2 regions of the Streptomyces marianii genome follow, and region 1 is predicted to be linked to the other one. Evidence: predicted binding sites of a transcription regulator. Region 1 holds the regulator's gene; the other holds the start of a gene.
The links. Region 1 encodes HspR, which represses chaperone genes until heat shock. Its sites were predicted from a motif close to TTGAGNNNNNNNNNCTCAA; they were not measured.
Positions count from the first base shown of each region.

Region 2: a site for HspR is predicted at 5,661-5,679, ahead of lon (endopeptidase La). Genes of this name have one in related genera too.

Region 1 covers NZ_VAWE01000001.1:3,927,869-3,941,730, forward strand. Annotated here, with positions in the region: gene clpB (ATP-dependent chaperone ClpB) at 1-854, opposite strand, end outside; gene FEF34_RS17525 (pyridoxamine 5'-phosphate oxidase family protein) at 996-1,409, shown strand; gene FEF34_RS17530 (Rieske (2Fe-2S) protein) at 1,630-1,950, opposite strand; gene FEF34_RS17535 (helix-turn-helix domain-containing protein) at 2,235-3,221, shown strand; gene FEF34_RS17540 (heat shock protein transcriptional repressor HspR) at 3,754-4,215, opposite strand; gene dnaJ (molecular chaperone DnaJ) at 4,220-5,410, opposite strand; gene grpE (nucleotide exchange factor GrpE) at 5,444-6,109, opposite strand; gene dnaK (molecular chaperone DnaK) at 6,109-7,983, opposite strand; gene FEF34_RS17560 (sugar transferase) at 8,232-8,825, shown strand; gene FEF34_RS17565 ((Fe-S)-binding protein) at 8,909-11,212, shown strand; gene FEF34_RS17570 (FG-GAP repeat domain-containing protein) at 11,436-12,581, shown strand; gene FEF34_RS17580 (Yip1 family protein) at 13,051-13,862, shown strand, end outside.
Region 2 covers NZ_VAWE01000001.1:2,741,876-2,759,984, reverse strand. Annotated here, with positions in the region: gene FEF34_RS12295 (multifunctional oxoglutarate decarboxylase/oxoglutarate dehydrogenase thiamine pyrophosphate-binding subunit/dihydrolipoyllysine-residue succinyltransferase subunit) at 1-2,128, opposite strand, end outside; gene FEF34_RS12290 (sensor histidine kinase) at 2,421-3,512, opposite strand; gene FEF34_RS12285 (response regulator transcription factor) at 3,509-4,252, opposite strand; gene FEF34_RS12280 (spermidine synthase family protein) at 4,336-5,031, opposite strand; gene FEF34_RS12275 (hypothetical protein) at 5,122-5,388, shown strand; gene lon (endopeptidase La) at 5,702-8,104, shown strand; gene FEF34_RS12265 (helix-turn-helix domain-containing protein) at 8,765-9,796, opposite strand; gene FEF34_RS12260 (M4 family metallopeptidase) at 9,946-12,783, shown strand; gene FEF34_RS12255 (MarR family winged helix-turn-helix transcriptional regulator) at 13,148-13,642, shown strand; gene FEF34_RS12250 (protein phosphatase 2C domain-containing protein) at 13,691-14,503, opposite strand; gene FEF34_RS12245 (sensor histidine kinase) at 14,875-18,109, shown strand, end outside.

The DNA of each region.
Region 1 (13,862 bases):
ACGACGGTGTGCAGCTCGTCGATGAAGGTGATGATCTGGCCCTCGCTCTCCTTGATCTCGGAGAGGACGGTCTTGAGCCGCTCCTCGAACTCGCCGCGGTACTTGGCGCCGGCGACCATGGCGCCGAGGTCGAGGGCGACCAGCCGTTTGTCGCGGAGGGACTCCGGTACGTCGCCCTTCACGATGCGCTGCGCGAGGCCCTCGACGACGGCCGTCTTGCCGACGCCGGGCTCGCCGATCAGCACGGGGTTGTTCTTGGTGCGGCGGGAGAGCACCTGGACGACCCGGCGGATCTCCTGGTCGCGGCCGATGACGGGATCGAGCTTGCCCTCCCTGGCCGCGGCCGTGAGGTCGGTGCCGAACTTCTCCAGGGCCTTGTACCGGCCTTCGGGGTCGGGCGTGGTCACCCGGCGCCCTCCTCGTGCCTTCTCGAACGCTTCCTGCAGCCTCCTCGCGGTGGCGCCCTCTCCGGAGAGCACCTCGGCGGCCCGTCCGCCCTTGGCGGCGACGCCGATGAGGAGATGCTCGGTCGAGAGGTAGTCGTCCCCGAGCTCCTTGGCCCTCCGGTCGGCGTCGGCGATGACGGCGAGCAGCTCACGGTTGGGCTGCGGGGGCGCGACGGTCGACCCCGTCACGCTGGGCAGGTCCGCGAGGACCCGCTCCGCTCCCGACCGCACCGCGGCCTGGTCGGCGTCGGCGGCCGCCAGCAGGTCGGTGATGTTCTCGTTGTCCTGGCCCGCGAGCAGCGCCAGCAGCAGATGCGCGGGGGTCAGATCGGCGTGTCCCTCGGACACGGCCCGGGTGGTCGCGGCGCTCAGCGCGTCCCGGCTCCTGTTGGTCAGCTCGGCGTCCACGTGCGGCTTCTCCTCCTCGCCTTGGCTGCGTATCGCCCTGACTCTTCTACGGTACACAAAGTTGAGCCGGTTCCGCTCAACTATCCGCATCTCCCCTTCTTCGGATTCGTCGACGGGCACTCCCGCGGGTAGGTTCCGGGCATGGCCATCGACCCCAGCCGCCCCCACGAGTCCTTTCTCGGCTTCTGGCGCGAGTACCACATGTGCACGCTCACCACTCCCCGCCCCGACGGCACTCCGCACGTCGTGGCGGTGGGTGTGACGTACGACCCGGAGGGCGGGGAGAAGGGCGTCGCCCGGGTGATCACCAACAAGAACAGCCGCAAGGTCGCCAACGTGCTGGCCGCCGGGCCCGAGGGGGCGGCGGTCGCGGTCTGCCAGGTGGACAAGGGCCGCTGGGCGACGCTCGAGGGCCGGGCAACGGTCCGCACGGACCCGGAGGCCGTCGCCGACGCGGTCGCCCGCTACGCGGAGCGCTACGGCCGCACGCCGTCGCCGAACCCGGACCGCGTGGTCATCGAGATCGCGCTGACCCGCGCGATGGGCCGGGCGTAGCGGACGCGCACGGCATGGCGGGATGCCGGGCCGGCCCCGCTCCCAGCGCGCAGGCGCCCGCCGCAGGCGCACGGCCCGCGGCACCGTCGTGTTCCGCGCACAGCACAGCGGCGCCATCGTGTTCCGCGCACAGCACAGCGGCGCCATCGTGTTTCAGGTCCACGATGGCGCCGCTGTGTGGGGGAAGCGCCTGAGCGATCTTGAACGACGGGGGAATCGCTCAGGCACTGCGGGGGGTGGCGGTGGTGGTCTCGCGTTCGACCAGCTGGTGGTCGCGCTGGTCGAGATTGACGAAGATCATGCCGTACCGGATGGCACAGCGGACGGGGCGTGGGGCCCCGCGGGGCCGGCGAAGGCACCGGTAGGCGCGGACGTCCTCGTCGTCCTCGCGGGCGACGACGATCGGTTCCCCGAAGAGAGTGACCATCAGCGAGTCGCCACGGTGGGGGATTGCCGTGACGAGGTCGATGAAATGCCACCCGGATCGGTACGCGGTCGCCATCTCCCGCCGGAAGACGCGATCGTCCGGGGGCATGCTCACGCGTCTGCGTCCGCCGGCGCGCTCTCCCAAGTGGGTTCGCCCGGGATCGCGCTCACCGTCATGGGCACCGACTCCCACGTCGGCTCACCGCTCACCGCGAGACCGCCGAGAGCAGCCGCAACGGCTATAGCGCACAGTGCACGAACCATCCTGGTCATGGCCGATCTCCACCTCTATTAATCACTACCTCCCCCCGCGTCTAGAACGATGGCTCACTCCGAACGCCTTCACCAGCGCGGCCAGGCATCATGTTCCTGCAATTCAGGACCCTGAGGGGGGTGCATATGGAGACGAAACAGGGCGATGGGGGAGATAAGCACAGTCACGACGAGCTGTGCGAGGCCGGTAAGAACCTGTATGCGTCCGCTCTGCGCAGTGGCCGCATAGCCCGGTCGGAGGTGACCGACGCGCCGTGCCTCATGGATCTGGGCATGTTGCGCCCCGACCCCGACGACACCGAGTGGCTTCGTCCGGTTCCGCCGTCCGTCGCCCTGCACCAGCTGATGCACCCCATAGAGCGGGAGATCCAGGAGCGCAGACGACTCACCATCTCACTGGCGGAGTCGTTCGAGCCATTCATGACACTGAACGCGCACGATCCGTCCACGACACACGCGATCACCGTCCTCGAGGGACTCCACCTCATCAACGCGACGCTGGACCGGGTCATCGCCGAGTGCCGGGAGGAACTGCTGACGGTGCAGCCGGGCAGCGGCCGCCGGCCGGCGACCCTCCAGGAGGGGCTGCGACGCGTGGGGATGCTTGTCGACCGGGGCGTCTCCATGCGCACGCTGTACCAGCACACGGCACGTCACCACCCGGCCACCATGGCCTACGTGGAGCGGGTCGCCGCGTACGGCGCGGAGTTCCGCACCCTCGAGGAGATCATCGACCGGCTCATCATCGTCGACCGCAAGGTGGCCTTCATCCCGGCACGCAGCGACCGCAGGGTCGCCCTGGAGCTGCGCCACGAGGGTCTGGTGCAGTATCTCGTCGGTGTCTTCGAGCAGTTCTGGCTCCACGGCGTCGCCTGGGACGACCAGGTCGTCGCGTACGCCCCCGAACCGGACGGTGTCAGCGGCGTCCAGCGCTCCATCGCGAAACTCCTCGTCGAAGGCCACGTGGACGAGGCCATCGCCCGCCGTCTCGGGATGAACGTCCGCACGTGCCGGGCCCACATCGCCAAGCTCGCCTCCGCCCTCGGCAGTGGCTCGCGGGCCCAACTCGGCTATCTCATCGCCCAGTCCGGGATCCTGGAGCAGGATCACTGACCACGGACCAGACCGGCTCCGACCCGCCGTCCGTCGCGACCACACCGCGGGTGTCGTCGAAGTCGCCTGATCCGGCCTGCCGTTGGTGCGCATCGCCTGCTCCCCGCGCGGAACCGCAGCCGCGCACCCCGATCGGCACCCGTGACCGGGCTCCCTGGGGCTCGCCGTAGAGCTCAGCCTGTCGCCGGTGCACATCGCGTCGCGGTCCGGGGACGCCGGTAGGGCCGGGGGGACGACCACGGCGAGACGGCACGGATCGCGCCCGGCAGGGGACGGCTGCCGCGCGGCTCCTCCCGCGTCGACACCTTCGCCGGGGAGGCCTTCACCGGGGACACCCGCCACCACCCGGCGCCCTGCTCACAGAAGACCGGTCGCCCCGGTGGGCGAGTCGACGCCTCGACCGGCCCGCAGCGGTCCGCGAGGGCGTACGGGCCGCCGGGTCCCCGGCCCAGAGCGCGTGAGGAGGGACCGCGAGGTCCACACCTCCCGGTCCCTCCTCCGCCTTCCCTGCGCCACGGACCGGCGGGAGCGCTCAGCCGTCCCGCTTCGGCCGCCACACCACCAACGCGCTCGTCTGCTGCACGTCCTGGTAGGGCACCAGGTCGCGCCGGTACGACGCGTGCACCTGGGCCTCGCGCTGCTGCATGGCCAGCGCCGCGCCCTCGACCGCCGCGGACAGTTCCGCGACCTTGGCCTGCAGGGCCGTCACCTGGTTCTCCAGCTCGATGATGCGCTTGATTCCGGCCAGGTTGATGCCCTCGTCCTGGGACAGGGACTGGACCTGGCGGAGCAGTTCGATGTCCCGGGCCGAGTAGCGCCTGCCGCGCCCCGCCGTGCGGTCCGGGGAGACCAGACCGAGGCGGTCGTACTGCCGAAGGGTCTGCGGGTGCAGTCCGGACAGCTGAGCCGCCACCGAGATGACGTACACCGGCGTCTCCTCGGTCAGTTCATAGGCCCTGCCACCGAATCCGGGCTGTCGACGTCGGCCGTCCATCGCGTCATGCTCCCTTCGCAGCCTGGAACAGTTCTGCCCGCGGGTCGTGACCCTCAGTCGCCTTGCGGTACGCCTCCAGTGCCTCACGTGCCTCGTCGCCGAGTTCCGTGGGCACCGAGACCTCCACGGTGACCAGCAGATCGCCCCGGGTGCCGTCCTTGCGGACTGCGCCCTTGCCGCGGGCCCGCATCGTACGGCCGTTCGGCGTACCCGCGGGCAGTTTCAGGGTGACCGGAGGCCCGCCGAGGGTCGGGACCTTCACCTCGCCGCCCAGCGCGGCCTCCGTGAAGGAGACCGGCACCGTGACGGTGAGGTTGTCGCCCCTGCGCCCGAAGACCGGGTGCTCCCCGACGTGGACCACCACGTACAGATCGCCGGCCGGTCCGCCGCGCTCACCCGGTGCGCCCTTGCCGCGCAGCCGGATCCGCTGGCCGTCGCTCACCCCGGCGGGGATGCGGACCTGCATGGTCCGGGACGACTTGGCGCGGCCGCTGCCGTGGCAGACCTCGCAGGGGTTCTCGGCGATCAGCCCGCGGCCCTTGCAGTCCACGCAGGGGTCGGTCAGCGAGAAGGACCCGCTGCCGCCGCGCGAGACCTGGCCGGTGCCGACGCAGGTCGGGCACACCCGGGGCGTGCCGTTCTTGTCGCCGGTGCCCGAACAGGCCTTGCAGGGCTGCTGGCTGGACATCCGCAGCGGGACCGTGGCCCCGTCCACCGCCTCGGTGAAGCTGAGCGTCACCTCCGACTCGATGTCCTGGCCGCGGCGCGGCTGGGTACGGGGCCCCGTGCCGGCCCCGCGGTTGAACAGGCCGCCGAAGACGTCCCCGAGTCCGCCGCCGAAGCCGCCGGCGCCGCCGGCGCCGGCGCCCGCGCCCCCGGTCTGGGCGCCCCCGAAGAGGTCGCCCAGGTCGAAGTTGAACGTTCCTCCGGCTCCGGGACCGGCCCGGAAGCCACCGTTGCCGAAGAGCGCCCGCGCCTCGTCGTACTCCTTGCGCCGCTTGGGGTCGCCGAGCACGTCGTTGGCCTCGGAGATCTCCTTGAAGCGCTCCTCGGCCTTCGCGTCGCCCTTGTTGGCGTCCGGGTGGTTCTCGCGGGCGAGCTTCCGGTACGCCTTCTTGATCTCCGCGTCGGTGGCGTCCTTGGGGACGCCGAGGACCTTGTAGTAGTCCTTCTCGACGAAGTCCTTCGTGCTCATCGACGTCCCTCCTTCCGGTGCCTGCCGCCTGCGTCAGCCCTCGTCCGGGCCACCGCTCTCCTCGTCCGTCGCCTGCTCGGCCGCCTGCTCCTTCGGCTGGGCACCCGGCTGCGGCTCGGCCACCGCGACCCGCGCCGGCCGGATGGTCCGCTCGCCGATCCGGTAGCCCGGCTGCAGGATCGCCACACAGGTCGTCTCGGTGACGTCCGGCGCGTAGCTGTGCATCAGGGCCTCGTGGACCGTCGGGTCGAAGGGCTCGCCCTCCTTGCCGAACTGCTGCAGCCCCATCTTGGCGGCGACGGTCTCCAGCGATTCCGCCACCGACTTGAAGCCGCCGACCAGTTCGCCGTGCTCGCGGGCCCGGCCGATGTCGTCGAGCACGGGCAGGAGCTCGGTCAGGAGCTGCGCGACCGCGATCTCCTTGACCGTGATCCGGTCCCGCTCCACCCGACGGCGGTAGTTCTGGTACTCGGCCTGCAGCCGCTGCAGGTCCAGCGTGCGCTCGTTGAGCGCGGTCCGGACCTGGTCCAGCTGGGCCGTCAGCCCCGCGTCGGCAGCCGTGCGGGCCGTCTGTGCTGCGTCCCCGGCCTGGGCCGCCCCCTCGTCCGCGGAGGAGGCGGCGGCCTGCGCCGCGTCATCGGGAGTGGCGCCGGAGGGGACGTCGGGCTTCTCCTCGAAACCCGGGGTCTCCTCCGTCATCAGGCAGCGCCACCCTTCTGGTCCTTGTGGTCCTTCTCGTCGTCCACGATCTCGGCGTCGACGACGTCGTCGTCGGCCTTCGCCTGGGAGGCCCCGGCGTCCGCGCCGCCCGCGGCCTGCTGGCCCTGGGCGTCGGCGTACATGGCCTGGCCGAGCTTCTGGGAGACCGCCGCGACCTTCTCGGTGGCGGTACGGATCTCCGCCGTGTTGTCGCCCTCGGCGGACTCGCCCTTCAGCTTCTCCTTGAGCTCGTTCACCGCCGTCTCGACCTCGGTCTTGATCTCACCGGGGACCTTGTCCTCGTTGTCCTTGAGGAACTTCTCGGTCTGGTAGACGAGCTGCTCGGCCTGGTTCCGGGTCTCGGCGGCCTCACGGCGGCGGTGGTCCTCCTCCGCGTACTGCTCGGCCTCCTGGCGCATCCGGTCGACCTCGTCCTTCGGCAGCGAGGAGCCGCCGGTGACGGTCATCTTCTGCTCCTTGCCCGTGCCCAGGTCCTTGGCGGTCACGTGCATGATGCCGTTGGCGTCGATGTCGAAGGAGACCTCGATCTGCGGGACGCCGCGCGGGGCCGGCGGGAGGCCGGTGAGCTCGAACATGCCGAGCTTCTTGTTGTACGCCGCGATCTCGCGCTCGCCCTGGTAGACCTGGATCTGCACGGACGGCTGGTTGTCCTCGGCCGTCGTGAAGATCTCCGAGCGCTTCGTCGGAATCGTCGTGTTGCGCTCGATGAGCTTGGTCATGATGCCGCCCTTGGTCTCGATGCCGAGGGACAGCGGGGTCACGTCGAGGAGCAGGACGTCCTTGACCTCGCCCTTGAGGACACCGGCCTGGAGGGTGGCGCCGATCGCCACGACCTCGTCCGGGTTCACGCCCTTGTTGGCCTCCTTGCCGCCGGTCAGCTCCTTTACGAGCTCGGCGACGGCCGGCATGCGGGTCGAGCCGCCGACGAGGACCACGTGGTCGATCTCGGAGAGCTGGATGCCCGCGTCCTTGATCACGTTGTGGAACGGGGTCTTGCAGCGCTCCAGCAGGTCCGCGGTCAGCTGCTGGAACTGGGCGCGCGTGAGCTTCTCGTCCAGGTGCAGCGGGCCCTCGGCGGACGCCGTGATGTAGGGGAGGTTGATCGTCGTCTCGGTGGAGGACGACAGCTCGATCTTCGCCTTCTCCGCGGCCTCGCGGAGACGCTGGAGAGCCATCTTGTCCTTGGACAGGTCGACGCCGTGCCCGCTGGCGAACTGCTTCACCAGGTAGTCGACGACGCGCTGGTCCCAGTCGTCACCACCGAGGTGGTTGTCGCCGTTGGTGGCCTTCACCTCGACGACGCCGTCGCCGATCTCCAGCAGCGAGACGTCGAAGGTACCGCCACCGAGGTCGAAGACGAGGATCGTCTGGTCGTCCTTGTCGAGGCCGTACGCCAGCGCGGCGGCGGTCGGCTCGTTGACGATGCGCAGGACGTTCAGACCCGCGATCTCACCGGCCTCCTTGGTGGCCTGGCGCTCGGAGTCGTTGAAGTACGCGGGGACGGTGATGACGGCGTCCGTGACCTTCTCGCCCAGGTACGACTCGGCGTCCCGCTTCAGCTTCTGCAGGATGAACGCGGAGATCTGCTGCGGGTTGAAGTTCTTCCCGTCCAGCTCGATCGCCCAGTCGGTGCCCATGTGGCGCTTCACCGAGCGGATCGTCCGGTCCACGTTGGTCACCGCCTGACGCTTCGCGACCTCGCCGACGAGCACCTCACCGTTCTTGGCGAAGGCGACGACGGACGGCGTGGTCCTGGCGCCCTCGGCGTTGGTGATGACGGTGGGCTCACCGCCCTCCAGAACGCTGACGACGGAGTTAGTCGTGCCCAGGTCGATGCCGACCGCACGTGCCATTTCGATTCCTCCAGTGGACTTGAGTGGAACTGGCTCAAGGATGCACCAACCGCCTCACGGCGTCAACAGACCTGAGTCGAGTCGACTCAACTATAGTGCCGCCCCTCTTCGCCTGCCCGCCCGGCGCGGCCTGCACACACCCCCAAGCCCACCGTGCCATCGTTCTGCAAAGCACGCGAAAGGTTCATAGACGCGTCTTACTGGACAGAAACCACCAGGTATCGACTGAGAAAAGACAGAACGGTCAGGTGAGTGCCTTGCGTCCCGTGCAGTCGGCGCGATCGGCGGGACCGGCCCCATGGGCCCCGACCGCGCGGCCCCCGGACCCCAAGCGTCTCCTCGACCTGACCCTCGGCACACTGCTGCTGATCCTCGCCGCACCACTGCTGGCCACCGCGGCCTGCTCCCTCGCCCTGCGCCGCCCACCCGGTGGGATCGTCGCGCGGGAGCTGAAGACGGGGCTCCGCGGGTATCCCTTCACCGTCCGCTCACTGCGCACCCGCCGCTGGCGGCTGGATCTGCTCTCCAGACTGCCCCATGTGGTCACCGGCGAGATGTCCCTGGTCGGCCCGGCGGCCCTGGCTCCGGAGGACCCCCGCGCAGCCGCCCCCTGGCGGCAGACCGTCCGCCCCGGCCTCACCGGCCCCGCCCAGCTGCACAGGCGCTCGACGCTGCCCTGGGACGAACCGGAGCTGCTCGACCAGCACTACGTGGAGCACCATTGGATCGGGCTGGATCTGGCCGTCCTGGCGCGCACGCTTCCGGCCCTGCTCCCGCCCCGCACTCAGGGTGCCCTGAGCGACGCAGATCACCGCCCACCTGGCTACAGTGCGACGGAATAAGTGGGTACGCTCGGCACGGACTGGATAAGTTACCGCTTAGTAAGTGCTGATTCCCCACCCTCGCAGGCCCGAGGAGCCCCCAAATGCAACTCGCCGCGATCATCGTGTCGCTGGTCCTGACCGTGGTCGGCGTTGCGCTCATCGCCCGAGCCGTCGCGCAGATCTACCGGTTCGTGAAGCTCGGTCAGCCCGTGCCTGCGGGCAGCCGTACCGACGATCCCAAGGCCCGTACGGTCACCCTGGTCAAGGAGTTCCTCGGCCATACCCGGATGAACCGCTGGGGGATCGTGGGCTTCGCCCACTGGTTCGTCGCGATCGGCTTCCTGACGCTGCCGCCGACGCTCGCACAGGCGTACGGCCAGCTGTTCGAGGCCGACTGGACCCTGCCGGTCCTGGGCGGGTTCCTGCCCTTCGAGATGTACATCGAGTTCATCGGCCTGATGACCGTCGTCGGCATCCTCGCGCTCATCGCGATCCGGCTGCTGAACCTGCCGTCCCGCGCGGGCCGCAAGTCGCGCTTCGCCGGCTCCAAGGCATGGCAGGCGTACTTCGTCGAGTACGTCATCCTGACCATCGGCCTCGCGATCCTCGCCCTCCGCGGACTGGAGGGCGCGATCCATCACGTGGACCACTACGAGGCCGCGTACTTCGTCTCGTACCCGCTCGTCCTGGCCTTCGACGGGCTGAGCGTCCCCACCCTGCAGACGCTGGTCTACTTCACCGCCATGATCAAGATCGGCGTCTCGCTGATCTGGATGATCACGGTGTCGCTGAACACCAACATGGGTGTGGCCTGGCACCGCTTCCTGGGCTTCCCCAACATCTGGTTCAAGCGCAACGCCACCGGCGAGACCGCGCTGGGCGCCCTGCAGCCGATGACCTCGGGCGGCAAGGAGATCGACTTCGAGGACCCGGGCGAGGACGACGTCTTCGGCGTCTCCCAGGTCGAGCAGTTCTCCTGGAAGGGCATCCTCGACTTCTCCACCTGCACCGAGTGCGGCCGCTGCCAGTCGCAGTGCCCCGCCTGGAACACCGGCAAGCCGCTCTCCCCGAAGCTGCTGATCATGTCGCTGCGCGACCACGCGCACGCCAAGACCCCGTACCTGCTGGCCGGCGGCGGCAAGACCATGGAGGGCGAGGAGAAGGCGTCCGAGGAGCAGCTCAAGGACGTCCCGGCCGCCGCGCTGGCCGAGGCCGAGCGCCCGCTGATCGGCACCGCCGAGGAGAACGGCGTCATCGACCCGGACGTGCTGTGGTCGTGCACCACCTGCGGCGCGTGTGTGGAGCAGTGCCCGGTCGACATCGAGCACATCGACCACATCGTCGACATGCGCCGCTACCAGGTGATGATCGAGTCCTCGTTCCCGTCCGAGGCGGGCACGATGCTCAAGAACCTGGAGAAGAAGGGCAACCCCTGGGGCCTGGCCAAGAAGCAGCGCGTCGAGTGGACCAAGGAGGTCGACTTCGAGGTCCCGATCGTCGGCAAGGACGTCGAGGACCTCACCGAGGTCGACTACCTGTACTGGGTCGGCTGCGCCGGCGCCCTGGAGGACCGGGCCAAGAAGACCACCAAGGCCTTCGCCGAGCTGCTGCACATGGCGGGCGTCAAGTTCGCGATCATGGGCGGGGACGAGAAGTGCACCGGTGACTCCGCCCGCCGCCTCGGCAACGAACCCCTGTTCCAGCAACTCGGCCAGGAGAACGTGGCCATGCTGAACATGGCCTTCGGCGAGTCCCTCGGCGAGGACGGGGAGGTGGACGAGTCCACGAAGAAGCCGAAGGCCGCCAAGAAGATCGTCGCCACCTGCCCGCACTGCTTCAACACCATCGCCAACGAGTACCCTCAGCTCGGCGGTGAGTTCGAGGTCATCCACCACACCCAGCTGCTCCAGCACCTCATCGACGAGGGCAAGCTGATCCCGGTGACCCCGGTCGAGGGCCTGATCACCTACCACGACCCCTGCTACCTGGGCCGCCACAACAAGGTCTACACGCCCCCGCGCGAGATCATGGACAAGGTGCCCGGCCTGCGCCAGCAGGAGATGCACCGCCACAAGGAGCGCGGCTTCTGCTGCGGCGCCGGCGGCGCCCGCATGTGGATGGAGGAGCGGATCGGCAAGCGCATCAACACCGAGCGCGTCGACGAGGCCCTGTCCCTCAACCCGGACATCGTCTCCACCGCCTGCCCGTTCTGCCTGGTGATGCTGTCCGACTCGGTCAACGGCAAGAAGGGCGAGGGCAAGGCCAAGGAGTCCCTCCAGGTCGTCGACGTGGCCCAGCTGCTGCTCGACTCGGTGAAGACCCCGGCCGGCCCGGGTGACGACGGCGACGCGGACGACACGGCACCGGCGGACTCGCCGGACCCGGAACCGGAACCCGTGAAGTAGTCGTCCGCAAGGACGAGCGGCAAGCGGCCGGATCTGCCTCGGGGGCAGGACCGGCCGCTTCTGCGTGTGCGGCGACGTGGCACCGGGCCGCTCCCGGGCCCGGCGAACTGCCGGCCATCCGGCCATTGGCTGATGCATCTGACAGGGGCATGATGATGCGGCCCGGGGTTCCGCTTCCCGGGCCCGGCAAAGCGGATGGACGAACGGGAGTGGTGCCGTCGTGGTGCGTCTACTGCGCAAGGCCGCGCTGACGGGCGCGGTCGCGCTGCTGCTGGCGCCGCTGGCCGGCTGCGGCCTCGTCCCGCCCTCCCGCTCCGGGCCCGAACGCCAAGCCGCACCCCGCTCGGCCCCGCCGCGGGCCCTCGCGGACCAGGCGGCGCCCCCGGCCCTCCCGGTCCCGCGCGGCGGCGGCAGCCGTGTACCGGAGGACTTCAACGGCGACGGCCACCGGGACCTCGTCCTCAACGACCTGGTCAAGGCGCCCGGAGCGGGCCACGACGACGACGCGGGCATCGGCATCGTGTACGGCACCGGCGGCGGCACCGCGACCGCCTCCGCCACGAAGGGCCCCGTCTCCCCGGCCGTCCGCCAGCTCCTGTCGCCGCGCGCCAACGGCGCACCCGTCGCCGGCACCCTGCCCGCCGCCTTCGACGCCGCCGCCGCGTGCGACCTGGACGGGGACGGCTTCAGCGACCTGGTCGTCGCCACGGACCCCCCGTACGACGGCACCGGACGCCCGCCCGTCCCGCTGCAGCTGCTCTTCGGCAGCCCGTCCGGACTCACCGGGAGGGCGGTCGTCCTGCGGATCCCCGAGCAGGCCCGGTACGGCAACGAGTGGCCCGACCACCCCGTCTGCGGCGACTTCGACGGCGACGGCGCCCAGGACCTCGCGGTGACCGCGAGCGAGGGCCGGGTGAGCTTCCTGCGCGGCCCCTTCGGACGCACCGGCGCGCCGCGCGGCGCCACAGCCGCAGCGCCGGGTGCGGGCCCCGTGCTCGCCGCCCCCACACCGCGGCCGGACACGGACGGCGACGGCTACGACGACCTGGTCCACGCCACCGGCCCCCTGGTCCCCGGCGCACAGGCGGAGGGCGCGCTCCTGCGCGGCGGCCCCGACGGCCCCGGCCGGCCCGGCGGCCGGTACACGTTCCAGGCCGTGCCACTACCACCCGCGCCCCCGCTCCCGGCCGGCGAGACCGCCCCCGTCACCGAGTTGCTCCGCCGCGCGGACTTCGACGGGGACGGGCGCGCGGACATCGTGACCCGTACGCACCGGGGCGAGAACGCGGACGTCATCGCCGTCCACCCGGGCGCGGGGGACCGGCACCGGCCCCTGGTCACGTTCAGCACCTCGGTGTTCCTCGGCTGAGGCGGGGCGACGGGCGGCCGAGTGGAGACACGGCCGGCGCAGCCCCCGGGCCGAAGGCCCGGGACAGCCCCGGCAGCCGCAGGCCGCACATGGCCCGGAACAACCCCGGCACCGCAGGCCGCACATGGCCCGGAACGGAGGTCCCCGGCACTCGGAGAGCCGAGGCCGCCGCTCGGGAGCCGCAGGCCGCACATGGCCCGGAACAACCCCGGCACCGCAGGCCGCACATGGCCCGGGACGGAGGTCCCCGGCGCTCGGAGAGCCGAGGCCGCCGCTCGGGAGCCGAGTCACCGGCGCCCCGGGAGAGAGTCACCGGCGGTCGCGAGGGCCGCCGGGTCCGTGGCCCCCTGTGCGGACCTCCGCCGGACCCCCGGGATCCCCCTAGGGGATGTCACAGCTCGGCCGCAAAGGTCCCCCGGTTACCCGGCTCCGGACACCGGACACAGCGGGACCGGGTACGTTCGAATGCGTGGCTGGATTCAGGATCGGACGCGGCCGGGACAACAACCGCACCCCGCAACAACAACCGCAGCAGGCCCCTCCGGGGCCGTACGGACAGCAGTACGGCCCCGGAGGAGGCCAGGCGGCGCCGTCGCACCCCCCGCAGCAGTGGCCCCGCGGAGGCGGCGGACACGGCGGACAGGGATACGCACACGGGCACGGCAACAGGCACGGGCACGGGCACGGGCAACCGTACGGCGAGCCCGAGTACTTCGGCGACCCCTACCAGCAGCACCAGCAGGGCGGTCACCAGGGCGGCGGCCACGGCGCCGACCCGTACGCCGACAACCCCGGCCACACCCGGGCCTTCAGCGTCGGCGAGGACCCGTACGGCGACGGCTCGACGTACCACGCCGGCGCCGCACCCGTCCCCTCCGGCCCGCGCCTGCACTGGAAGGAACTGCTGAGCGGGATCGTGCTGCGCCCCGGCCCGACCTTCCTCCAGATGCGGGACTACCCGGTCTGGGGCCCGGCGCTGAGCGTCACGTTCCTCTACGGCCTGCTCGCAATCTTCGGATTCGACCAGACGCGCGACGAGGCGATCAACGCGCCGTTCGCGAGCGCGCTGACGTCCGTGATCATCACGGGTGTGGGTTTCGTGCTCGGCGGTCTGGTCCTCGGCGCGGTCACCCACACCCTGGCCCGCCAACTCGGCGGCGACGGGGCGTGGCAGCCGACGGTGGGCCTCTCCATGCTGATCATGTCCCTCACGGACGCCCCGAGGCTTCTCGTCGCCCTCTTCCTCGGCGGTGAGAACTCGCTGGTGCAGGTGGTGGGCTG
Region 2 (18,109 bases), 1.2 Mb from region 1:
GGTACCCGCGCAGCTGCGACATGTTCAGGGTCTCGGCGACGACGCCCTGTCCGGCGAAGGCCGCGTCGCCGTGCAGGGCGACCGGCAGGACGGTGAAGTCCGTGCCGCCCTTGTTGATGATGTCCTGCTTGGCGCGCACGACGCCCTCGAGGACCGGGTCGACGGCCTCCAGGTGCGACGGGTTGGCGACCAGCGACACCTTGATCTGCTCGCCGTCGAGGCCGGTGAAGGTGCCCTCGGCGCCCAGGTGGTACTTCACGTCGCCGGAGCCGTGCATCGACTTCGGGTCGAGGTTGCCCTCGAACTCGCGGAAGATCTGGGCGTACGACTTGCCGACGATGTTCGCCAGGACGTTCAGCCGGCCGCGGTGGGCCATGCCGATGACGACCTCGTCGAGGCGGGACTCGGCCGCCGAGTCGATGACCGCGTCGAGCAGCGGGATGACGGACTCGCCGCCCTCCAGCGAGAAGCGCTTCTGGCCGACGTACTTGGTCTGCAGGAAGGTCTCGAACGCCTCCGCCGCGTTCAGCCGGCGCAGGATGCGCAGCTGCTCCTCGCGCTCCGGCTTGGCGTGCGGGCGCTCCACGCGGTCCTGGATCCACTTGCGCTGCTTCGGGTCCTGGATGTGCATGAACTCGATGCCGGTGGTGCGGCAGTACGAGTCGCGCAGGACGCCGAGGATGTCGCGCAGCTTCATCATCGACTTGCCGCCGAAGCCGCCGACCGCGAACTCGCGCTCCAGGTCCCACAGGGTGAGCCCGTGCTCGGTGATGTCCAGGTCGGGGTGCTTGCGCTGGCGGTACTCCAGCGGGTCGGTGTCGGCCATGACGTGGCCGCGGACCCGGTAGGAGTGGATCAGCTCGAAGACCCGGGCGGCCTTGGTGACGTCGTCGTCGTGCGAGGCGTCGATGTCCTTGAGCCAGCGGACCGGCTCGTAGGGGATGCGCAGCGCCTCGAAGACGTCGTCGTAGAAGCCGTCCTCCCCGAGGAGGAGGTTGGCGACGATCCGCAGGAACTCGCCGGACGCGGCGCCCTGGATGACCCGGTGGTCGTACGTCGAGGTCAGGGTCATGACCTTGGAGACGCCCAGCTTGTTCAGGGTGTCCTGGGAGGTGCCCTGGAACTCGGCCGGGTAGTCCATCGAGCCGACGCCCATGATCACCGACTGTCCGGGCATCAGCCGCGGCACGGAGTGGACGGTGCCGAGGCCACCGGGGTTGGTGAGCGAGACGGTGACGCCGCTGAAGTCGTCCATCGTCAGCTTGTTGCTGCGGGCGCGGCGGACGATGTCCTCGTAGGCCTGCCAGAACTCGAAGAAGTTCATGGTCTCGGCCTTCTTGATGGCCGCGACGACGAGCTGCCGGTCGCCGTTCGGCTTCACCAGGTCGATGGCGAGGCCGAGGTTCACGTGCGGGGGCTTGACCAGGACGGGCTTGCCGTCCTTCTCGCCGTACGACCAGTTCATCGACGGCATGGCCTTGATCGCCTGCACCATCGCGTACCCGATGATGTGCGTGAAGGAGATCTTCCCGCCGCGGGCGCGCTTCAGGTGGTTGTTGATGACGATCCGGTTGTCGAAGAGCAGCTTCACCGGGACGGCGCGGACGGACGTCGCCGTCGGCAGCTCCAGCGAGGCGTTCATGTTCTTCGCGACCGCGGCGGAGGGGCCGCGCAGCGGCAGCATCTCGGGACCGTCGGGTGCCCCCGCGGCCGGAGCGGCCTTGGCGGCGGGCTTGGCCGGAGCGGCGGCGGGCTTCGCGGGCGCGGCGGGCTTCGCCGGCGCCGGCGCCGGTGCCGCGGCGGCGGGCTGCGCGGGAGCGGCAGGCGCCTGGGCCGGTGCTGCGGGTGCCTGGGCGGCGGGGGCCTTGGGAGCCGGAGCCTGTGCGGTGCCCGGCGTCTCGGTGGCCGTCGCGGCCGGTGGCGCGGTCTCGCCGGCGGCCCCGCCGCCCGGCTTGTAGTCGGCGAAGAAGTCCCACCAGGCGCGGTCGACCGAATTCGGGTCCTGGAGGTACTGCTGGTAGATCTCGTCGACGAGCCACTCATTGGCACCGAACGCGGCGGCGGGGTTCTTCCCCTGCCCGTCGGGGTCGGTCGAAGTACTCGAGTTACTGGGGGACTGAGACGACACGGCGGCAACCGCCCTCTTCCGCTTCACAAGGTGATGGACAGCGGAAATAAAGGCTACGCCTACGCGGCGGGGAGGTGCAGGCCGGGCGTGGTCATCGTCGCCTAAGTCACACCTGGCAACCGGTTTCGGCGTAGGAAATGGCGGGAAACAAACGTGGTTCCCCTGCGGACTGGGTACAGCGGAACACGGCTGCGGCCCCGCGGGCCGCACCCTTGTCCTGCTCCCCGGACGTATGGACGCAGGACGCGCCTGTCCGGTTCGCCACGGGCTTCGCTCCTCTTCGAACCCTACGTCAACCGCACGGCGCGGGGTTCCCCGGAAGAGTGACCCTGATGCGGCAGCCTCGTGTCGATTCGGCCACGCCGATGCGGCCGCCGTGCAACTCCACCGCCCAGCGCGCGATGGCCAGGCCCAGACCCGTGCCCCCGTCGCTGCCCGAGCCCTGCTTCGACGGGGCGCTGCCCCGGTTGAAGCGCTCGAAGACCTTGTGCCACTCGGACTCGGGGATCCCGGGTCCTTCGTCCTGGACCTCGAGGTCCAGGGACTCGGCCTGGAGACCCCTGCGGGCACGGACCGTGACCCTGCCGTGCGGAGGGGAGTGCTTGACCGCGTTGTCGATGAGATTCGCCACGACCTGGTGCAGCCGCTCGGCGTCCGCGTGCGCGGTCAGCTCGGGCGGGAACACGTCCAGGTGCAGATGGACGTCCTTGCGGGTGTGGCTGCCGGATCCGGAGGACAGCCTGCGCTGCCCGGCGGCCAGGTTGGCCTCCTTCAGCACCCCGGACAGATAGGGCCAGACCTCGAAGCGCCGGGCCTTGAGCGTCACGACGCCGTTGTCCAGCCGGGAGAGGTCGAGCAGCGTCTCGACCAGCCGGGACAGCCGCTCCGTCTGCTTCAGCGCGGTGCGCATCGTCTCGGGATCGGCCGCCGAGACGCCGTCCACGACGTTCTCCAGCACCGCGCGCAGCGCCGCGATGGGCGTGCGCAGCTCGTGCGAGACATTGGCGACCAGCTCCTTGCGGTGCCGGTCCACGGCCTCCAGGTCGTCCGCCATGCGGTTGATCGTGGAGGCGAGGTCGCCCAGCTCGTCGCGGCGGCCGTCGCCCCGCACCCGGCGGGTGAAGTCGCCGTGGGAGATCGACTTCGCGACGGTGTTCATCTCGTCCAGCGGAGCGGTCAGCCCGTGCGCCACGAACTGGGTGATCAGCAGCGTGGTGATCATGGCGAAGACCGTGATGTAGCGCAGCTCCGCCCCGGTGCGGAAGGCGACCAGTGCCAGCCCGGTCGTGATCAGCACGGCCGCGACGACCAAGGCGCCGAGTTTGGTCTTGATCGAGATCTCCACCGCCCTCAGCCGGGACCGGAGCCGGCTTCGCCGGATCATGGCGCCGGGGTCTCCAGGGCGTACCCGACACCGTGCACGGTACGGATCCGCTCGGCGCCGATCTTGCGGCGCAGCGCCTTGATGTGGCTGTCGACCGTGCGGGTGCCGGAGGCGTCCGCCCAGTCCCAGACCTCGGCGAGCAGCTGCTCGCGGGAGAGGACCGCACGCGGGGTGTTGGCCAGGCACACGAGCAGGTCGAACTCGGTCGGCGTGAGGTGCACGTCCTCGTTCCGGACGCGGACGCGGCGCTGGGCGTGGTCGATCTCCAGCTCACCGAGGCGCAGGATGCCGCTGCGGGGCGTCACGGCGGCCAGCGCGGCGCGCTCCACCCGGCGGAGCAGGACGTGCACCCGGGCGGCCAGTTCGCGCATGGAGAACGGCTTGGTCATGTAGTCGTCGGCACCCACGCCGAGCCCGACCAGCATGTCGGTCTCGTCGTCGCGGGCGGTGAGCATCAGCACCGGGACGGGCCGCTGTGCCTGCACGCGGCGGCACACCTCGAGGCCGTCGAAGCCGGGCAGCATCACGTCGAGGATCATCAGGTCCGGCTGCCAGGCCTCCGCGGCGTCGACCGCCGCGGGGCCGTCGTTCGCGGTCTGGACGAGGAAGCCCTCGGCGCGCAGACGGGCCGAGATGGCGTCGACGATGGTGGTGTCGTCCTCGACCACCAGCACCCGGCGCTGGGCACTTCCGGTCGGCTGCGCCGCCGCGCCGTTGCTGCTGGTGTGTGTCTGCTCCATCGCCCCGCCCCTGTCGCGCACTGCGAGCTGCGTGTAGATCGGTGTGTCAGGTAGGCAGCGTAAAGGCACCGACCAGGTCCCGGCTACGCAGGGCGAACTGCCAGGTGGACCACGTCAGGTACGCCTCGGGCAACCCGGATCTCTTCGGTTCTTACCCCGCTGAATCCGGCATTCCGCAATGAGTCCTCGAAATTTCGGGAAGGCTGCGCCGACCAGACGGCGAGGACGCCTCCGGGGCTCAAACACCGTGCACAGGCGGCCAGTCCGACCGGCGAGTAGAGGCTGCCGTTGTCCTCGGTGACGGTCCAGTCCGGGCCGTTGTCGATGTCGAGGCAGAGCGCGTCATACGTGTCCGAAGTGTTATGGAGGTACCCCACCAGGTCCGTGTGCAGGACGGTGGTGCGCGGATCGGCCAGTGCCGCGGCGGAGATGCGCTTCAGCGGGCCCGACGTGTGCCATTCGATGATCGCCTGTTCCCGCTCGGCGACGGCGATCCGCGACCAGCCGGGCTCGGCGGCCGCGCGGGCCAGGGAGAAGCCGACCCCCAGTCCGCCGATCAGCACGGACGGGTCCGGTCGGCCGTCGAGGGCCTCGTACGCGGCGTCCATGAGGAGCCGCTCGGAGCGGCCGTCCGATGTGTCCATCAGGAAGCAGCCGTTGGCGATGATCTCGTGGATCTCCCCGTCGGGGCCGCCGCGTTCGCGCAGGACGACTTCGCCGAACGGTCCTGAGCGCCGGTCGAGGGTCCGTGGGGCGGCGTCTTGGCTGAGAGGCTCCATGGACCCCCAGGCTAAGGGCTGCCCCGCAATCCCTGCGGAACCGGGGCGCGGCGTCGGATGCGGTGCGTCGCAGGGCGGAGAGTCGCCCTCGTGCCGGGTGCGTTCGGGCGATTCGACAACGCGGCGAGGCGCCGTGGCCGTCGCCGCGCGCCCGCCGGGTCCGGGGCCTCCCTGCTCGCGGGCGTGTCGCTGCTCCTGGTGCTGGACCTGCTCGCCTACGAGGCCCCGCTGGGCAACTGGGCCATCCCCCGGCCGTGCTCTCCGGTCCGGCGAGCCGCCCGGCGGTGCGCCGGTGGGCACGTGCTCGTGACACTGCCGCAGGGAGCGCCGCCCCCCGGGGGAGGTGAGGCCCGCTGAGCCCGGCGTACGGGGGCCGGGGCTCCGTCCGCCCGTGGGGAAGGCGGGGCGGAGGCCTCAGGGCTCGGCGACCGGCTTCGCCGCTCCGGAGGAGCGACCCAGCCGTCCCCCCAGGCCTGGCCGGCCTGTGTCATAGATACAGCCTATGTAATAGGTGCATATCTCAAATGCCTATTACATCGTGCCTATCGCGTCCGGTCGGGCGCCGTGGGCGGCAGGTGGTATCGCTCACGGCGAACGCCCCCGGGGGAACATCGGTGAGTCCCTTTGCATTGAGTCCGTGTAACTCAACTTGACTGCCGAAGGGGAGATCATGGCTTCGACGTCCGCACCGCTCACCCTGCCCGTGCTGCCACTCGACGACGAGGTCGTGCTGCCGGGGATGGTGGTACCGCTCGACCTGTCGGACAACGACGTACGGGCCGCGGTGGAGGCCGCCCAGGCGGCAGCCCGGGCGGAGCCCGGGAAGCCGCGGGTGCTGCTCGTGCCCCGGATCGACGGCACCTACGCCGCGACCGGTGTGCTCGGCACCGTCGAGCAGGTGGGACGGCTTTCCGACGGAGACCCGGGCGCCCTGATCAGGGGCCACCGCCGGGTACGCGTCGGGGCCGGCACGACCGGCCCCGGTGCCGCCCTCTGGATCCACGGCACCCTCATCGACGAGAGCCTGCCCGACCCGCTGCCGGGCTCGGTCACCGAGCTCGTGAAGGAGTACAAGGCCCTCGCCACCAGCTGGCTGCGCAAGCGCGGAGCCTGGCAGGTCGTGGACCGCGTCCAGCAGATCGACGACGTTCCCGCACTCGCCGACAACGCCGGCTACTCGCCCTTCCTGAGCATCGCGCAGAAGGTCGAGCTGCTGGAGACCAGCGACCCGGTCGCCCGGCTCGGGCTCGCCACCGAGCAGCTCCGCGAGCACCTCGCCGAACAGGACGTGGCCGAGTCCATCGCCAAGGACGTCCAGGAGGGCGTCGACAAGCAACAGCGCGAGTTCCTGCTGCGCCGCCAGCTGGACGCCGTGCGCAGGGAGCTGCGCGAGCTGGGGGGCGAGTCCGACGGCGACGAGCCCGACGACTACCGTGCGCGCGTCGAGGCCGCCGAACTCCCCGAGAACGTCCGCGAGGCCGCCCTCAAGGAGGTCGAGAAGCTCGAGCGGTCCAGCGACCAGAGCCCCGAGGGCTCCTGGATCCGCACCTGGCTCGACACCGTCCTCGAACTGCCGTGGAACGAACGTACGGAGGACGCGTACGACATCCTGGGCGCCAAGGCGGTCCTGGACGCCGAGCACGCCGGCCTGGACGACGTGAAGGAACGGATCATCGAGTACCTGGCGGTTCGCAAACGGCGCTCCGACCGCGGGCTCGGCGTGGTCGGCGGCCGGCGCGGCGGCGCGGTCCTCGCGCTCGTCGGCCCGCCCGGCGTCGGGAAGACCTCGCTCGGCGAGTCCGTCGCCCGTGCGATGGGACGCGAGTTCGTCCGCGTCGCGCTCGGCGGCGTCCGGGACGAGGCCGAGATCCGCGGCCACCGGCGCACCTACGTCGGCGCGCTGCCCGGCCGGATCGTCCGTGCCGTCAAGGAGGCCGGGTCCATGAACCCGGTGGTCCTCCTCGACGAGATCGACAAGGTGGGCTCCGATTTCCGCGGGGACCCGGCGGCGGCGCTGCTCGAGGTCCTGGACCCGGCGCAGAACCACACGTTCCGCGACCACTACCTGGAGGTCGAGCTCGACCTGTCGGACGTGGTCTTCCTGGCCACGGCCAACGTCCTGGAGTCCATCCCGGAGGCACTGCTCGACCGGATGGAGCTGGTCAGGCTCGACGGCTACACCGAGGACGAGAAGGTCGTCATCGCCCGCGACCACCTGCTCCCGCGCCAGCTGGAGCGGGCCGGTCTGGAACCGGGCGAGGTGACCCTCGACGAGTCCGCGCTGCGGAGGCTGGCGGGCGAGTACACCCGCGAGGCGGGCGTACGCAACCTCGAGCGCGCGGTCGCCAGGCTGCTGCGGAAGGTCGCGGCCCAGCACGAACTGGGCGAGCGCGCACTCCCGTTCACGGTCACCGACGGTGAACTCCGCGCGCTGATCGGCCGCCCGCACCACGTGCCCGAGTCCGCCCAGGACCCGGCCGAGCGCCGCACCGCGGTGCCGGGCGTGGCCACGGGGCTCGCGGTCACCGGCGCCGGGGGCGACGTCCTGTACGTCGAGGCGTCGCTGGCCGACCCGGAGACCGGCGCCTCCGGACTGACCCTGACCGGTCAGCTCGGCGACGTCATGAAGGAGTCCGCACAGATCGCGCTCAGCTTCCTCCGCTCGCACGGCGCGGAACTGGAGCTGCCCGTCGGAGATCTGAAGGACCGCGGCGTGCACATCCACTTCCCGGCGGGTGCGGTCCCGAAGGACGGGCCGAGCGCGGGCATCACGATGACGACCGCGCTGGCGTCGCTGCTCTCCGGGCGGCTGGTCCGCACGGACGTGGCGATGACCGGTGAGGTGTCGCTGACCGGACGGGTACTGCCCATCGGCGGCGTGAAGCAGAAGCTCCTCGCCGCGCACCGTGCCGGGATCACCACCGTCGTGATCCCCAAGCGCAACGAGGCCGATCTGGACGACGTCCCCGCCGAGGTCCTGGAGAAGCTGGAGGTCCACCCCGTGACGGACGTCCGCCAGGTTCTGGGGATCGCCCTGTCCCCGGCAGAGGTGCAGGTGCCGGCCGCGGCGTGAGCCGCGGGGCACGGCCCTTCACGGGGTCGCCGTACACGGGCCCGCTCCCGCGGGCCGTGTACGGCGACCGCCTTTCCGGGCCCTCCGCACCGGGACCGGAGGTCTGGGCTCTTGAGCGGGCGGGGCGGGCGTGCGCGTCGGGGCGGTGCGGCCCGTGCAGCGGGCGGGCTGTCCGCCCCGTGGGCCGGTTCGGCTCGTTGAGTGGGCATCAGTGTCCGGCCCGGCCGCCGCTCCCTCCGTTTCCACGGGCGGGGCCCGCTCCCTCCGTTCAACGGGCGGTGCCCGCCGGCACCCGCACGCGGACCGCCTCGTCGTAGAGGGCCCTGGCCCGTGCGCCGAACAGCACCGCCGTCGACTCCGTGTCCGTGTCGCCCCCGCTCAGCACGCCGATCACCCGCCCGGGCCGGGCCGGATCGACGTGGTCCGCCGGCCAGGGTCCCCCGCACCGAGCCGTGCCCGACCGGCACCACGTCAGGATGCCCGGAGCGCCACGGGGACGGCAGTCATGCCGCCGGGTGCCGGAAGGGAGGAACAAGGGGGAACGGGGAGAGGGCGGCCGGTACGCATTGCCGCGCCGAACGGCGCCTCGTCCCCGGTGCTCCGGGCCGACGGCACGGCGGGTCGCAGCAGCACCGGTTCCGCGTGGCTTCCGGCACACCGTCACGAGCCGTCGAGCCAGCCCCGCAGGCTCGCCCGGGCCCCGGCCTGGAAGCGGGTCTCGGCGCCGAGCGACTCCAGCAGCCTGCTGATCCGCCGCCGCGCGGTGTGCACATGGACGCCCAGCCGGCGTGCGATCGCCTCGTCCTTGAGCCCGGCCGCCAGCAGGGCCAGCAGTTCCCTCTGCTCGGCGGGCAGCGCCCCGCCCGCCGGTGGAGGCTCCGGGGGCAGCGCCCCGCCCGCCGGGGCCGCCCGGTCCCACACCGTCTCGAAGAGCGGCACGAGCGCGTGGCGCAGCAGCGCGTCCCCGACCACCAGTGCGGATGCCCGGGGGTCCGCCGCGTCCCCCGGGGGCAGCAGTGCGGTCCGCCGGTCGACGGCGATCAGCCGGGTCGGTACGGACGGGGCGACCCGGGCCCGAAGCCCCCGCGCCACCAGCGCGTTGAGCGTCCGGACGCGCTCCGGCGCGGCGAGACCGTCCCGGTCCAGGACGGCCCGTACGCTCACCCCCCGGTCCAGCAGTCCCCCGATGCCGGACCCCGGCATACGGAAGATCCCGTATCCCGGTCGGCCCCTGACGTAAGGCGGGCGGTCCAGGACGACCACTTCGCGTTCCGCGGACGCGAGCAGGTCGTCGGCCCGCTCCCCGATCGCGCGCTGCCCCGTGATCACTTCGATGCCGCTCCCCGGAACGGCCGGCGATCCCGCCGTCAGACGTCCCGCCAGCTGATCGGCGGTCATCCGTAATCGCTCCAGTTCGGCCGATTTCATGTGCAGTTCGGCCTGACGGCGGTGGATGAGGGTGCGGATCGCGGCGGCCGGCGCGGTCGGACGGGGCAGCGTCCCGCCCCCGAGCGGCGGCAGTGCGAGCCCGTGCTCCACGAGCCGGTGGAGCGCCGCGTCCACCTCGTCCCTCGGCAGCCGGAGGTGCAGGGCCAGGTCCTCGGCCCCCTCCGCCCGTTCCTCCAGCAGGGCTTCGTACGCGCGCTCCTCGGTCGCCCCCAAACCGAGGTAGTGCAACTCCGCCTCGATCATGCGGGGATTCTCACTCCGCCTTCACAGGACACACAAGTGGGCATGTCCACTTCTCAACGCACCCGCCGCATTGATCGGTTGACGCCTCACGGGTTGCATGGCCATGACCACCTGAACCGGCTTACCAGCACGTGGGAGGGGTACGTACTGTGCGCAAGCCCAGGCACAACCAGGCAAGACCGGCACTCGGCGTCACCAGGGGGACAGGGGCCGCGGCGCTCCTGGCCGCTGCCGGTCTCCTGATCACCGCGGTCCCGGCCCAGGCGGCGACCCCGCCGCCGGCACCGCCCGTCGAGGTCGTCCCCGGGGAGGACACCGCGACACCCGCTCTCGTCGAGGGGCTGCGCGAGCCCGTGGACGCCAAGGCCGCTCCGGCGGACGCGGCCCGCGGGCACCTCGCGGCCAAGGAGGGCCGCTACCGCATCGCCGAACCGGGACGGGACCTCGCACCCGTCCGCACGCTGAAGCGGGGCGCGGACGAAGCCGTACGGCTCCAGCAGAAGCACCGGGGGGTACCGGTCCTCGGCGGCCAGTACGTGGTGCGGATGGAGACCTCCGGCGGCAAGCGCGTCGTCACCGGCACCTCCGGCAAGTACTTCACGGGGCTGACCACCGGCACCGAAGCCGCGGTCACCGAGGACGTGGCGGTGCGCCGCGCGGTGAGCGCCACCGCGGCCCGGCTCGGCAACTCCCGGCTCACCGAGGCCGACGCCATCCGCAAGGAGGGCGAGAAGTCGCAGAAGGCGCAGGCGCTCACCGGCACCGCGGGCGGCCTCGTCGTCATCCCGCGGGGAGACGGAGTCCTGGCCCGCCATGTGACGGTGCGCGGCACGAACCCGGTGACCGGCGAGCCGGTGCTGGAGGAGGTGTACGTCGACGCGCGGTCCGGCTTCCCGGTGCTGCAGTACAGCGGCATCAAGTCCGTCACCGGGCCGATGGCCGCGGCCGCCCGCCCGGCCCGGGCGGGTACCGCGCCGGCTGCGGCCGACGAGCCCGCGGCCCCCGCCGCCAAGGGCAGCGGTCTGCGCCTGGACGGCGCCAGGGTCGACCTGGAGCTCAGCCTCGACGCGGCGACCGGCCGGTACGGCATGATCGACCACGCCCGCATGGCCGACACCAGCAAGAACACCCTCAGCACCTGGGACGCCTCCAGCCAGGACGTCGGCGACGTCTCCGGCCAGTGGCCCAGCGGCATCAAGGTGTTCGAGTCCGCGACCGCCGAGTTCGGCAAGGCGGCCACCGAAGCGGGCGCCGTCGACGCGCACTGGGCGGCCGGACAGGTCTACGACTACTACAGGAAGCAGCACGGCCGGAACGGACTCGACGGCCGGGGTTCCACCGTGAACTCGCTGGTCGGCGTGACCCTCTTCGGAGGCTCGTACGTCAACGCCTTCTGGGACGGTCAGAAGATGGTGTACGGCTCGGGCGACGAGGAGTTCAAGCCGCTCTCCGCCGATCTGGACGTCGTGGGCCACGAGATGACCCACGGAGTTGTGGAGAACACGGCCAACCTCGTCTACGCCGGCCAGTCCGGCGCGCTGAACGAGGCCGTCGCCGACTACTTCGGCAACGCGATCGACGTCACCGCCTCCGGGCGGTCCATGGACGACCCGGACGCGGGCCTCATCGGCGAGGACCTGTGCCGCACCAAGAGCGCGCGGGACTGCGCCCTGCGCGACCTCGACGACGGCGCGACCACCTCCAAGAACTTCCTCGGGGTGACGTTCGGCACCGACAACGGCGGCGTCCACCTCAACTCCACCATCTTCTCGGGCGCACTGTGGGACATGCGCCAGGACCTCGGAGGAGAACTCGCCGACCGGATCGTGTACAAGGCGCTGTCCGAGTACATGACGCCGCTCGACGGCTTCACCGAGGGCCGCAACGCGGTGCTGGCCGCGGCGAAGGACCTCGGCGTCACCGCGAAGCAGCGGAACGTGGTGAAACGGTCCTTCAGTGCCCACGGCATCGTGCCCGGCTGGGAGGACGCGCTCGGCGTCGACACCGACCGGCTCCTCGGCAAGCTGAACATCAGCGGCACGGGAGCCCAGGCCGGCGGCGGCTGGTGGACCGCGTCGCAGTCCAACGACGACGGCTCCGAGCCCTACTCGGTCTACGCGGGCCGGGCGGACGGCTCCGGCCATCCGAAGCTGATCAGCCCGAACGACGGGCGCTTCCACGTGTACCCGGCGACGGACGGCAGGAACGTCGTCTGGGTGGCCTACGGCACCACGAGCCTGGACATCCTCTCCCGTCCGCTCGCCGGCGGCCCGATCAAGAAGCTGTACACCTCGACCGGCGACATCTCGGGGCTGCGGGTCGAGAACGGCGTCGTGGTCTTCGAGAGCTTCGGCTTCTTCGGCGATCGGCACGTCGCCTACCTCCGGCCCGGCGACACCCGGCCCACCTACGCCGACGGCGGCAGCTTCTTCCTGGCCACGGCGCTCCCGTCGATCTCGCAGGGCAGGATCGCCTACGCCAAGCTCTACCCGGGTGAGACCGGCTACCTGCTCGGCGTCGAGGTCCTGGACCTGAAGACCGGCACCAAGACGCTGACGGGGCAGCTCGGCGAGCCCCAGAGCCTCGGCCAGACCGGCATCAACGGCAAGCACGTCTTCTGGCTGACCGACGAGAACCTCAACGACACCGGCCAGATGGGTGTGCGCCGCGCGGATCTCGACGGGGGCAGCGTCTTCGACATCGCTCCCGAGGCGAAGCCGCGGGCACTGCACGGCGTCGACCTGACCGTGTCCGAGGACGCCGTCACCGTCAGCAGCCAGACGCCCGACACCCAGTGGCGCAACGAGACGCTGTCGAAGCTGTGGCAGCTGACCACGGACGGCAGCCGGCTGGAGCGCGTCTCCTGCAACCGCGGTGAGCAGATCTCGCCCGCCGCGGTGTCCGGCAGGCAGGTCGTGTGGCTGGACGGCACGACCGGCTTCACCGACCTGGTCACCCGCACCCGCCCCGCGGGCCGCTGCGGCTGATCGATCCCGTTGACCGGAGCCCCCGGTGCGGCGCTGCCGCACCGGGGGCTCCGCACGCGGACCGCGGCTTCCCGGCCGGACGGGACTCTCGGAACACGCTCCGGGGGCCGGCGGGTCCGGGGTCGGGCCGTCGGTGCGTGCCCCGACGCGGTCCGGTGCTCCGGTGCCGTGCGAACCGCGGTCGAGGGGCGGAAAGCGGCACGATGTGAACATGGCAGAAGCAAGCCCCGGGTCGGAGGGACGGGGCGGCCCGGGAGCCCGCGCCTGCCGTTGGCCCACGCCTGCGAAATACTGGACGAGCTGCGGCGACGGCGGCCGCCGAAGGAAACTTTCATCGCCGGGAAAGCGCGCGAAGGGTGCTGACGTGCACGGAAGCGGTACGGGGAACGGACCCGAGCCGAGGGGAGGGAACGGCGTGGACCAGGGGGTCTCGGTATTCCTCGCTCTGGAAAGGGAGTTGGCTGTCTTCCTGCGCCGGGCCCGGGCGAGCTCCGGCGAGATGGCCCGCGAGGTCCATCCCGAACTGGAGCCCGCCGCGTACGGACTGCTCGTACGGCTGGAGGAGTCCGGAGCCCAGCGCGCGACCGATCTCGCCGGCTACTTCGGGGTCGGCAAGGCCACCATGAGCCGGCAACTCCGCGCGCTGGAGGAGCTGGGACTGGTCACCCGCGAGCCCGATCCGGCCGACGGGCGTGCCTCCCTCGTCGCCCTGACCGACGAGGGACTCACCAGGTTCCGGGCCGTACGGAAGGCCCGGCGCGACCGGTACGTACGGAAGCTGGCCGGTTGGGACCGCGGAGAGGTGGCCGAGTTGGCCCGTCTGCTGCACCAGCTCAACGCCCGCTCCGAGGAGGGCTGAGGGTCGTCCCGCGGTTCCCGGCCGGTCGCCGGCCGGCCGGGGCGACGGTCAGGCCCGCGGGCCTTCGGCGGCCGGGTCCTGAAGCTCCGCGTACACCACCGTCGCGTCGTCGTGGGTCTTCCAGCGCCCCGCCCCGCCCCGCAGCGCGTCCGCGGACTCCAGCGCCCGAACACGGCCGACCAGCCCGTTCGGCCCCTCCTTGCGCAGCAGCGCCATGAGGTCGGCCCAGCTCCCCTCCTCGAAGAGGTCGGTCCAGCGGGACGCCCCGTCGGTGAGCGCCGCCACCGCCCGCACCTCGGTGCGCGGGGTCGTGCCGGTGACCGCGTGCACCGCCACCCCCGGGTCCGCGGCCGCCGTGAAGAAGCCGCCGTCCTGGTTGCGCAGGGCGTCCGTCGCGCTGACCGAGCGAAGGACCTCCCGCGGGATGCGGTCCAGCCGGTCGTCCAGCACGGCGCGCACGAGGCCGTCCGGCGATTCCGTCAGCAGCGTCGAGTCCGAGAGGACCAGGTGCTCGACCGCTTCCGCGTCCCAGCGCACGACGACGACGGTTGCTTGAGGCGTGCGGACGTGAGAAAGGTCACACGTGTCGCGATGTGTGTCGGCGGTACGCCGAATGGACAGGGCCAGAACCTCGGTCAGGGGCATATCCCTCCGCGAACCGGACAGTTCGAGCAGCGCTCCGCCCAGGCGCGAGGTGAACCAGGGGACGCCGTGCACACAACCGTCGTCGCCGCGGGGCGGCGTCACCCCGTCCAGGACGACCAGCGATCCGCCCTGGCCCGAAGCGGGGAGGGCGAGTGACGCCCAGTCCTCGTTCGGGCGTTCGGCGGTGCCGGGCACGGTGACGAGTTCGAAGCGCATGATCCCAGTCTGCATGAGCCGACACGATTCCTTCACGAAGCCTGCCAGTGCCTCCAATTGGTCTCCACCACCGGCTCGACCTGGGACTTCTCCGTGGAATCGACTTCCCGCCGAGCTGCGGGCGGGCATCCTGCCAAAGCCTGGGCCCAAGGTCCAACCGACCCTCCGTGAGGGTGGGAAGTGCGATCGCGAATGAGTTGTTTGCCAACTCCGGAGTGATGTTCACTCGTTCGTGTGGCGGAGCGGCCGATGCGCGTCCCCCTCTTGAAGCCGCTGGAATGGTCGTGGACCGTGCCAGGGGTGGGGGACTCTCATGATGACCAGCCGTCACCTCTGCTTCATGGGCGGACGAGTCAGGAATGCGAGCACCGGTGCAGAAGAAGCGGCCTCGGGGCAAGGGCAGCATGGGCAGTACGGCCTCTTCGGGGCCCGTGGCACCTCAGGTGCCTCCGGCGCCCGCGATCCCCTCGGCGACGTCGGAAGGCCCTGCCAACCCCGTGCCCCCGGCGTTCACGGAGCCGTCGGCCGAGGCCCGTGCGGCCTCCGACCCCGCGCTCCTCCCCGGCGGACGGCCCGTGCGGGTGCGCCGCCGGCTGGTCGCGGGCGTCGCCGCGGTGACCCTCACGGTCGCGGCGGCCGGTGCTCCGGCGATCCTCCTCGCCTCCGGCGACCTGACCGAGTCCCAGCGGCTCGTCACCCTCGCCGAGCTCAACCGGCAGGCCGTGACCCTGGCCCACTCCCTCGCCGACGAGCGCGACGAGGTCACCGCGTACATCGCGGCCGGTCGCGAGGACCAGCAGGGCGGCAAGAAGGACCGCCGCGAGGTCTCCGCCAACCTCAGCGCCCGCGTCGACCGGCAGATAGACGAGATCCGCGGAAACGTCCCGGCCGCCCACGCGGACCTGCGCCGCGACCTCGGCGCCGTGAACTCCGTCCGGCGCACCGCTCTCACCGGCAAGGGCACCGCACTCGAGGCACACAAGGCGTACAACGCCATCGTCGAGGGGCTGCACGCACTCGCCGACGAGCTCGCCGAGAAGACCCCGGCCCGCGCCGCCGACGCCACCCGCGCACCCGCCGCCCTCGGCCACGCCGTCGAGCAGGCGTCCGCCACCCGGGGTCTGCTGCTCGCCGCACTGTCCGTGCCCGGCCCCGCGAGCGACGGTCCCTCCTTCGACCCGGTCACGGGACTGCCCGTGGAGGACGAGGACCGCGCCGAGTCCGAGGCCGCACGGACCGTCCTGAGCTCCGCAGCGCAGCAGGCCCGCGTCCGCGAGCTCGCCGCACTCGCCGACTTCGACCAGGCCGCGAGCGCCTCGGCCCGCGGACAGCTGACCGGCACCGTCACCGGGCCCGACGTCAGGACGGCCGAGTCCTATCTCGCCCGGCTCACCGACCAGCCCGAACTCTCCGAGAAGGACCTCAAGTCGGACCGCGAGAAGGTCGACTCCTCGCTGTCCGCCAGGATCGAGCAGATGCGCGGCGTCGAGTCGGCGCTCGCCTCCGCCCAGGTCGAGCGTCTTGAGCAGCTCCGCGACGACGACGTCACCGCCCTGGAACTGCGCATCGCCCTGCTCGGCGGCTGCCTCCTCGTTGTGGTCGGCATCTCCGCCGCCGTCGCCCGCTCCCTCACGCGCCCGCTCGCCGTGCTCCGTATCGGCGCCGCCCGCCTCGCCGGCGCGCCCGAGGGCGAGGAACCGATCCGCTTCACCGGCCGCAACGACGAGTTCGCCCAGGTCGTACGGTCCCTCAACACCCTGCACGGCAGACTGGTGGACCTCGCGGCCCGAGGCCGGCACCTGGACGCCGAACACGGGGAACTGGCGGCCGCCCGGGAGGAGTTCGCCGCCCAGCGCGCGGAACTCCGTGAGCGCACCGCCGAGGTCACCGAGCAGCTGGACAGGCTGCGCCGCACCGTGGGCCACACCTTCGTCAACCTCTCCCTGCGCACCCTCGGTCTCGTCGAGCGTCAGCTGGGCGTCATCGAGAGCCTGGAGGAGCGCGAGCAGGACCCGGACCGGCTCGCCACCCTCTTCAAGCTCGACCACATGGCCACGGTGATGCGCCGGCACAGTGAGAACCTGCTGGTCCTCGCCGGTGCCGAGCACGGCCACAGCCACCCCGGCCCGGTCCCGCTGGTCGACGTCATGCGGGCCGCGGTCAGCGAGATCGAACGGTACGAGCGCGTCACCATCCAGTCGCTGCCGCCACACGCCCATGTCGCGGGGTTCGCCGCCGACGACCTGAGCCACCTCGTGGCGGAACTGCTGGAGAACGCCGCCTCCTTCTCGCCCCCGGACGCCCAGGTCCAGCTCTCCGGATGGCTGCTGGAGAGCGGCGAGATCATGCTCTCCGTCCAGGACGAGGGCATAGGAATGTCCCCCGACCGGCTCAAGGAGCTCAACGCGCGGCTGGCGTCCACCGAGCGGGCCGACGACCTCGACCCCGGTGAGGGCGGCGAGGGACTGGGTCTGAGGGTGGCCGGTCTGCTCGCCCGCCGCCACGGTGCGCGCGTCCAGCTGCGCGAGCAGAAGGGCGGCGGGATCGCCGCCGTCGTGGTCCTCCCACAGGGGCTGCTGCCCGAGGGGGCGGCGACCGCCACGAGGCAGACGGCTCCGGTGCCGGGAGCCGGTCCGGCGGTCAACCTTCCCGGCTCGGTCGCGGAGGCCAACTCCAACGCGCTGCCCGGCCGTCGCCCCGCAGCCGGCGATCCGCTGGTCGCCGCCGCGGAGAAGGCCGTCCGGGACGCCGGTGCCGGCGAGCCGGAGGCCGCGGCCGTCGCACCGCGGACCACGCCCGTCGTGCCGGGCCCCCGGCAGTCACCGGAGGCGGAGACCGGGGCGGGCGTCGGCACCGGGGCGACCACGTCCGGCACCGGGGCGGGCGTCGGCACCGGGGCGACCACGTCCGGCACCGGGGCCTTCGAGCCGGAGTCCGGGGCGCCGCCGGTGGGCGGCGCCGCCGAGGCCGTGCCCGAGCGCTCGCCCTTCGCGCCAGAGGCGGCCGCCGGTGCGTACGCGCCGGGCGCTTCCGGGGCCGACCCCCTTCCCGGTCCCGAGGGCTTCACGGCCCCGTCCGGCGTGGGCGCCTCCGCCCCCGACGCCCATGACGCCGCGCCCGAGCGCTCGCCCTTCGCGCCCGGGCCCACGGACGCTCCGAGCGGCTTCCGGCCCGAGGCCGGTTCCCGTGCCGCCGACGAGAACCCGTACGGGCACGCCGAGGAGGACGCCCACACCGACGAGCCCGTCACCTCCACCCCGGAGACCACGCTCCAGGTCCGGCTGCCCCACCCCATGCCGGAGCCCGACGCCCACGAGCGCGACGAGGCGGGGGCGGCCCCCGGCCGCAGGCACGGCGGGAGCGCCGCCGACGGCGCGGACGCCGCCGCACACGAGACGCCGGACACCGGCGCCGTCACGGAGACCACCGCGCCCGCCGACCCCGCGGTGACACCCGAGCCCGTCACCGACAAGGGGCTGCCCAAGCGGACGCCCAAGGCCGTCGCCCCGCTCGGTGGCCAGAAGGAGCGGCGCAGGTCCGTCGACGCAGAGGAACTGCGCCGTCGGCTCGGCGGCTTCCACCAGGGCGCCAAGGACGGCCGCCGCG